DNA from 3 places in the Arthrobacter sp. 05L428 genome. Region 1 is predicted to be linked to each of the others. Evidence: riboswitches for the same ligand, from Rfam matches in the RefSeq annotation. Region 1 holds a riboswitch; each other region holds the start of a gene.
The links. A riboswitch is a leader RNA that binds a small molecule or an ion and turns the genes downstream of it on or off. The one in region 1 is predicted to bind cyclic di-AMP.
Positions count from the first base shown of each region.

Region 2: it holds a riboswitch for cyclic di-AMP, as region 1 does, so the genes downstream of both, AC1DH3_RS09080 (M23 family metallopeptidase) here and AC1DH3_RS05285 (hypothetical protein) in region 1, are expected to answer to the same signal.
Region 3: it holds a riboswitch for cyclic di-AMP, as region 1 does, so the genes downstream of both, AC1DH3_RS08230 (aggregation-promoting factor C-terminal-like domain-containing protein) here and AC1DH3_RS05285 (hypothetical protein) in region 1, are expected to answer to the same signal.

Region 1 covers NZ_JBFTNW010000001.1:1,136,024-1,138,277, reverse strand. The annotation lists gene AC1DH3_RS05290 (dihydrofolate reductase family protein) at 1-305, shown strand, start outside; gene AC1DH3_RS05285 (hypothetical protein) at 389-1,162, opposite strand; cyclic di-AMP (ydaO/yuaA leader) riboswitch at 1,167-1,332, opposite strand; gene AC1DH3_RS05280 (hypothetical protein) at 1,534-1,788, shown strand; gene AC1DH3_RS05275 (DNA alkylation repair protein) at 1,791-2,254, opposite strand, start outside.
Region 2 covers NZ_JBFTNW010000003.1:96,122-98,375, forward strand. The annotation lists gene serC (phosphoserine transaminase) at 1-6, opposite strand, end outside; gene AC1DH3_RS09075 (iron-dependent transcriptional repressor DtxR) at 322-1,014, shown strand; cyclic di-AMP (ydaO/yuaA leader) riboswitch at 1,157-1,376, shown strand; gene AC1DH3_RS09080 (M23 family metallopeptidase) at 1,381-2,199, shown strand.
Region 3 covers NZ_JBFTNW010000002.1:393,770-396,023, reverse strand. The annotation lists gene AC1DH3_RS08235 (glycosyltransferase family 39 protein) at 1-949, shown strand, start outside; cyclic di-AMP (ydaO/yuaA leader) riboswitch at 1,184-1,364, shown strand; gene AC1DH3_RS08230 (aggregation-promoting factor C-terminal-like domain-containing protein) at 1,363-2,085, shown strand; gene AC1DH3_RS08225 (VOC family protein) at 2,219-2,254, opposite strand, start outside.

The DNA of each region.
Region 1 (2,254 bases):
AGATTGTCTACTCCAGGACGCTGGAACGGGCCGACTGGAACACCACGGTGGTGCGCGACGTCGTCGCCGATGACGTGCTGGAACTGAAGGCGCAGCCCGGCGGCGACTTGGCACTGGGCGGGGCTGACCTCGCCGATACCTTCCGCCGGCTCGGGCTCATTGACGGGTACTGGATTTATGTCCACCCGGTGCTGATCGGGCGGGGGAATCCCTTGTTCAAGTCAGCAGACGACAGGACCGCGCTCACGCTCGCCGGCACCCGCGCGTTTGGCAACGGCGTCGTCCTGCTGCGGTACGCCGTCTGAGCTCACCGGCCGGCGTAAACGTGCGCAAAAGCCGGTGGCCAGCTGCCGTTTAGCAGCCGACCACCGGCCCTGGAAAGAGGTTCTTACGCTTTTTGCTGTGCGCTGGCGCGGACGAAGGTCACGCCACCCGTGGCGGTCAGCCAGGACAGCGGGTGCTTGATCGTCTGGTTGCTGCCGTTCATGCCACCGCTGATGGCCATGCCGTCACCGGCGTAGATGGCGACGTGGCCGGACTGGACGATCATGTCGCCGGGCTGCGGGGCACCCACAACCTTGCCGTAGCCCATGAACTGCTGGGGACCGAGGTCGCCCACGTGGATACCGGCCGCACCGAGGGCCTTCTCAACCATGGCGGTGCAGTCCTGGGTGATGCCGATCTGGCTGTAGGCGGCCGAAAGCATCGCGGCGTTGGCTCCGCCGGCTGCCGAGGCAGGTGCCACGGCCGCCTTCGCCTGAACGCTGACCTGCGGCGCTGCCGGCGCGAGCACCGGAGCAGGGGCAGGCGCGACAGCCGGAGCGGCGGCAACCGCAGGGGCGGTGACGGGCTTAGGCTGCTCGATCACGGGCGCCGGCGTGGTAGCGACTGCCGGGCGGGCGAAGCTGATCTGAACTGCGGAATCAGCGGTAACCGGCGCGGAGACCTTGCTGCCGACGTCAACCGACGAAGCCGGGGCGGTTTTGTTTTCGGCCGGGGCAACGGCTGCATTGGCTGCCATTCCGCTCGTGAGGACGAGGCCGGAGGCTGCGAAGATTACTGCGGCCTGACGACCGATGGTGCCTGATTTGCCCGAGAATGCTGAGGCCCGTCCGGCGGATGCGTCGGAACGATGGCGCGCAGAAGTAATGCTTGAAGTCATGTTTGTAGCCTCTCCCAATGCCTGCGAGGTGAGCTGTCGGATTCGGATGGGAGGCACCCGGCCGCGGGCCCGTCAATGCGGGCGCTGTGCGGCTTCACCCCAAGACCTGCTAAAACTGCAGGTCAAAAGTGGTTTCCCCGTCTCTGCCAGAAAGGTTGCATTCGGATCCCAGGCCGCGGCAGAGTTAGGCAATCGGCTCGGGAGCGCCCGTATCGGAAACAAACAGGCACCCATCTACGGTAACGGGCCCGGGCGGGAATGTCACATTCAGATAACGGAGCCGTGTCCTGGCGCGGAAGAAAGCCTAGGACGCTGCTACCTGCCAGCCATAGGATGAGGGCACCCAGCATTCCCCGAGCGGAGGCCCCGTTATGAACAGCCACTGTGTCGCAATTTGCCAGCTCAGCGATCAGCCGCAGGAGGATTTCGACGTCAACACAGAGCTGCTGGTTCTCGAGGGAAAGGAAATCCACGTAGCCACGTGGGACGCGGAACCGCGCGACGGCGGCTTCGATATCCACGTCCTGAATGACCGTGTGGACGCGCTCGGTTTTATGGTGGTGACCGACTGGCAGTTCCTCGACGGAAAGGCGTATGCCGTCGTGGAGCGCCGGCCCGGCACGTAGCGCTACTTCGCCATCCCGGAGGTGACGGCAGCGATCGCCTCCCTCACCAGACCGGCGTCGTCCGGGGTGCCCGACTCCGCCAGCCCGGCCTGGCGCCGGTAACGGTCCCAATCCCCTCCACCGGCCCGTAGCTCGCGGAGCGGCGCCATCAGGGCCGCCCGCCGCAGCCAATCGTCCGGGTCCTGCAGCCAGCGGCCCAGCACGGTTTCCGCGCGGGAACGGTTTTGGCCGTCCAGTCCCGCAATCAGCGGCCCGACGACATCGGTCGCCAGCGGATCGGCCAGCTCGCGCAGGCGCGCAGTCCGCAGGAAACCCTCGATCCGGGTCAGGTCCGAATTGTCCAGCAGGGCCAGGCTGGACTGCAGCAGGACGACGGCGGCAAGGCGGCGTTCGAAGACGGGCACCTCCCACAACTCCGAGCTGAGGGCGGTGACATCGTCGCGGCCGAGTGACCGGTACCGGCGCA
Region 2 (2,254 bases), on a different contig from region 1:
GCTCACAGGGGCTCCAATTTTCGGCTGGGTGCGTGGCGTGGCTTGGACGGGCTCTGCCGGGCGTGACCGGGACCCGCTATTTATTCTGCCCGACGGCCCCACGCGGGCGGGAATAAAGCCCGTCATAGTCCGGTCATTGAGACGGCGGCGCGGCGCCGGGCGGGGCGTAGTCCACAGGTCCGCGCGGCAGCCCACAGATTATCCGGACTAATTCAAAATAGGCTAGGCTGTGCGGTGACGTACGGCGGATCTCGCCAGGGCGCAACCCGCACGCTGTACGGTGGGAATGACGCAAGGACGGCGCTCGAGGAGCTGAGCTGAATGACGGATCTGATCGATACCACCGAGATGTATCTCCGGACCATCCTGGAACTTGAAGAAGAGAACATCATCGCCCTCCGCGCCCGCATCGCCGAGCGGCTCCGTCACTCCGGCCCCACCGTTTCCCAGACCGTCGGCCGCATGGAGCGCGACGGCCTCGTGGTTGTCTCCGGCGACCGGCACCTTGAACTGACCGAAACGGGCCGGAAGCGCGCCATCGAGGTCATGCGTAAGCACCGCCTGGCCGAACGGCTGCTTGCCGACGTGATCGGGCTCGACTGGGCCTACGTCCATGAGGAAGCGTGCCGCTGGGAGCACGTGATGAGCGAACGGGTCGAGCGCCGCATTTTCGAAATGCTGGACCACCCGACCGTGTCCCCCTACGGGAACCCGATTCCCGGACTCGCCGAACTGGGCGGGCTTCCGATGCCGGACCGCGGCGCCGTGGTCAACCTGCTTGACGCCATGGCCGGCTACGGCGCCGACTCGCGGATCACCGTGAGCCGGCTGGCCGAGCCGATCCAGGTCGAGCCGGAGCTGCTGGTCCAGCTGGACGAGGGCGGAATCCGTCCGGGCGCCAGGGTGTCGCTGGAGCGGGTGGGGGAGTACATCTCGGTCCGGGTCCCCGACATTGAAGGCGCCCTCGAGCTGCCTCCCGAGGTCGCCGCCCATGTGTTCGTTACGCTCGGGTAACCTGGCGTCAAAATCCTTCCGCCGGACAGCCGGTAAGTTGTGCACAGGCGAGATAACGGAATTATTACCGCCTGCCTTAATCGCCTATAGTTGATGACTAGCACCGATACTAAAGCGTTATCTGATCCGGAGCCGAGCTCTGCCAGCGGATCAGCCGGCGATTCACCTTCTGGCAGAGGCGGGGGAACCACAACCGGCTGTTGATTCAACAGCCTTGGGGTGAAGTCCGCTAGCGGCAAGCAATTCAAACTGGGACCTCCGTGGATGCCCCTGCGTCTGGATGCTTGCACCGGCGGACCGGGTCTTTGATCTCTCTGACCCGAATCCGACAGCTAACTTCGCAGGCTATCCAGAGAGGAACCGTTCTTGACCACCCAGACCGTCAGGGGCCGCCGTCGTGCGACCGGTCCCGCTCCGGAGCCACGCCCGGCCGCCGTCGTCCTCGACGAGCGCCCGCGTGACGCGCACCGCGAAGCGCGCCGCGGCCGGCGCAGCGCGTTCCGTCAGGTAACAGACTTCGCCGCTGTCAGCGGCGTGGGGCAGAAGGCAGGCATTGCCCTGGCCGCCACGGGTTTGGTCCTCACCGTTACAGTTCCGGCCACCGGCCCCGTGATGGCCACCGATGCGGCCAGGTCCGGTTCGGTTTCCGCGGCGGCCCAGCCCGAGGTCAAGGCCCCGGCCGCCGAAATCAACTTCAACCGCACGGCCGTCACCACCAAGGGTGACCCGGACAGCAAGCTCAAGCAGTTGCTGAGCGCGCAGTCCGTCGGCAGCATCACCCGGGCAGCCTCCGCGGGCAGCCTCGGGGCGCCGCTGGATTCCATGGTCACGGCCTCGCCGTTCGGCTACCGGGTCAGTCCCATCACGGGAGCCGTCGGGGAATTCCACCGGGGCCAGGACTACGCGGCCCAGTGCGGCACTCCTGTACATGCCGCCGCGAGCGGCACCGTAACCTTTTCCGGCTGGCACCCCTACGGGGGCGGCAACCGGGTCGTGATCGACCATGGCAACGGCCTGGAGACCACGTACAACCACTTGTCGTCCTCCGACGTCCACGTGGGCCAGCAGGTCTCACGTGGCGATGTGGTGGCGATGAGCGGGACCACCGGCGCCTCCACCGGCTGCCACCTCCACTTCGAGGTGATGGTCAACGGGGAAGTTGTTGACCCGCTCGGCTGGCTTTAGCCAAGCCGAGGGACCACTCGCATTTCTGTGACACGCCGTGATCTGAATGTGACAT
Region 3 (2,254 bases), on a different contig from region 1:
GTGGTTCACCCGGCGCGAGGCCCGGACCTCCGCCACCCGTGCCGCGCTCCTGCTCTGGGGCGGCTGGCTGCTGATCACGGCAGGCATCTTCAGCGTCATGAGCGGCACCGTGCATCCGTATTATGCCGTGGCACTGGCCCCCGCCGTCGCGGCCCTGGTGGGCATCGGCTCGGCGGAACTGTGGCGCGGCCGGACCCACTGGCCCGCTCGGATGGTCCTGGCCGTGACGGTGTTGGCTGCCTCGGTCTGGTCCGCTGTGCTCCTGGGCCGCGACCCGGCATGGCTGCCCGGGCTCCGGGTGATCGCCGTCGTCCTGGGCGTGCTGGCCGCCGCGGCGCTGCTGCTCCGGGTGGACAGCCTGGCAGCGCTCCCGGCCCGGCTCCGCAAAGCCGCTGCGGCCGGCGTCGTGGTCCTTTCGCTGCTGGCCGGCGGGCTCGGGACCACCGCCTGGACGCTGGCGACGGCGGCCCAGGCGCATTCGGGGTCAATCCCCACCTCCGGGCCCACCGCGTCCGCGATGGGCGGCGGCTTCGGGGCGGCGGGCAGGCCGGACGGCGACGGCGGGATCGCCGGTTCCAGCGGGGCGGCCGCCGGCGGGCCCGGCGGACCCGGCGCGGATACGGCGTCGGCTGAGCTGACAGCGTTGCTGAAGTCCTCCGGCGCCAAATGGTCCGGGATTGTCTCCGGCGCCACCCAGACCGCCAGCCTGGAACTCGCCACCGGCACCAATGTGATCGCGCTGGGCGGCTGGAACGGCGGCGACCCGTACCCCACGCTCGAGCAGTTCCAAGCGATGGTGGACCGCGGCGAGATCGGCTACTTCATCTCCGGCGGCATGGGCGGCCTGGGCGGGGGCCGCGGCGGCAACTCCGAGGTCGCCAGCTGGGTCGCTGCCAACTACCAGGCCCAGACCGTGGGGAACGCCACCGTGTACAAGCTGGCGAAGTAGGCTCCTCTCCCCGCTTGCCTCCGTCTCCGCCGCGCCGTTTCGACGGTTCCGTGCCCGCTMGATGCTTACCGGCGTCGAGCGGGCACGGAACCGTCGAAACGGGCACCCACGCGGCGGCCGTGAAGGCAAGACGCCGCTCCGCAGCAGGGGCCAGCCGTTACCTAAATGTGACATCTGATTGAAAGTCCGGTACCGTTTTAGGGTGCGGCCATCGATCTGGCCGCGTGTCCGGGCTGACGCCAAACTCTGCCGCTACCCGGATTCCCATGGACCAGGCAGAGACGGGGAACCCAGAGTTCCCGGGCATTCTGCATCCATGCACCCTTGGGGTTAAGCCGCCACGTCGAGATTCCGTGCGGCCGGATTTCGCATCCGAACCCGACAGCTAACTCCGTAGGCGTTGAGAGGCGAACATGACTGAAATCAAGGCACCCACGCGCCCAGAAGGCGCTAAACGCACGTCCGACGCCGAGCGCGCGCGCCACCGCGCCGAGCCGGCGAAGCACACTTCGAGCCCGTCCCGGCCCCGTGCCCGGACCAATGGCAAGCGCGCCGCCGTCGTAGCCACCGCTTTCGCCGTCCTGCTGGGGGCAGGGGCCGCGGGCCAGGCCTCCGGCACTGCCGCGCATACGGCCGAAGCGTCGAAAGACACTGCCGCGTCCCTGCAGACCCTGGACTTCGAACGCGTCGGCAGCAACACGCCCACCTCGCCCGCCCCGATGAGCGTGGAGGCCCAGGCCTCCAAAATCAAGCCCGCCAAGGCCCCGGCGGCCAAGGCGCCGGCTCCGGCTGCCAAGGCGCCTGCTCCCGCGAAGCCGGTCGCCATTGACGACCCCGCCGGTGCGCAGGCCTACGCCGCCTCTCAGCTGCCCGCCCACGGCTGGGCCCCGAGCGAGATGCAGTGCCTGATGAAGTTGTGGACCAGGGAGTCCGACTGGAAGACCACGGCTACCAACGCCAGCAGCGGCGCTTACGGCGTGGTCCAGTCGCTGCCCGCCGAAAAGATGGCCAGCGCCGGCGCCGATTACCGGACCAACTACCGGACCCAGATCAACTGGGGACTGCAGTACGTGCAGGACCGCTACGGTTCACCGTGCGGCGCCCTGAACTTCCACTACGCGAACAACTGGTACTAAGCGCGGCCGAGGCTGCAAGCCATGAGTGAGGCCCCGGATCTTGGGATCCGGGGCCTCACGTGCGCCTGCCGCGTGCGCCTGCCGCCGCGCCGCCTTCGGAATACGGGCCGCGCTACGGAACCGCGCCGCCGCGCTAGCCGTTCGGACGGTTGGGGATGTACTGCACCCC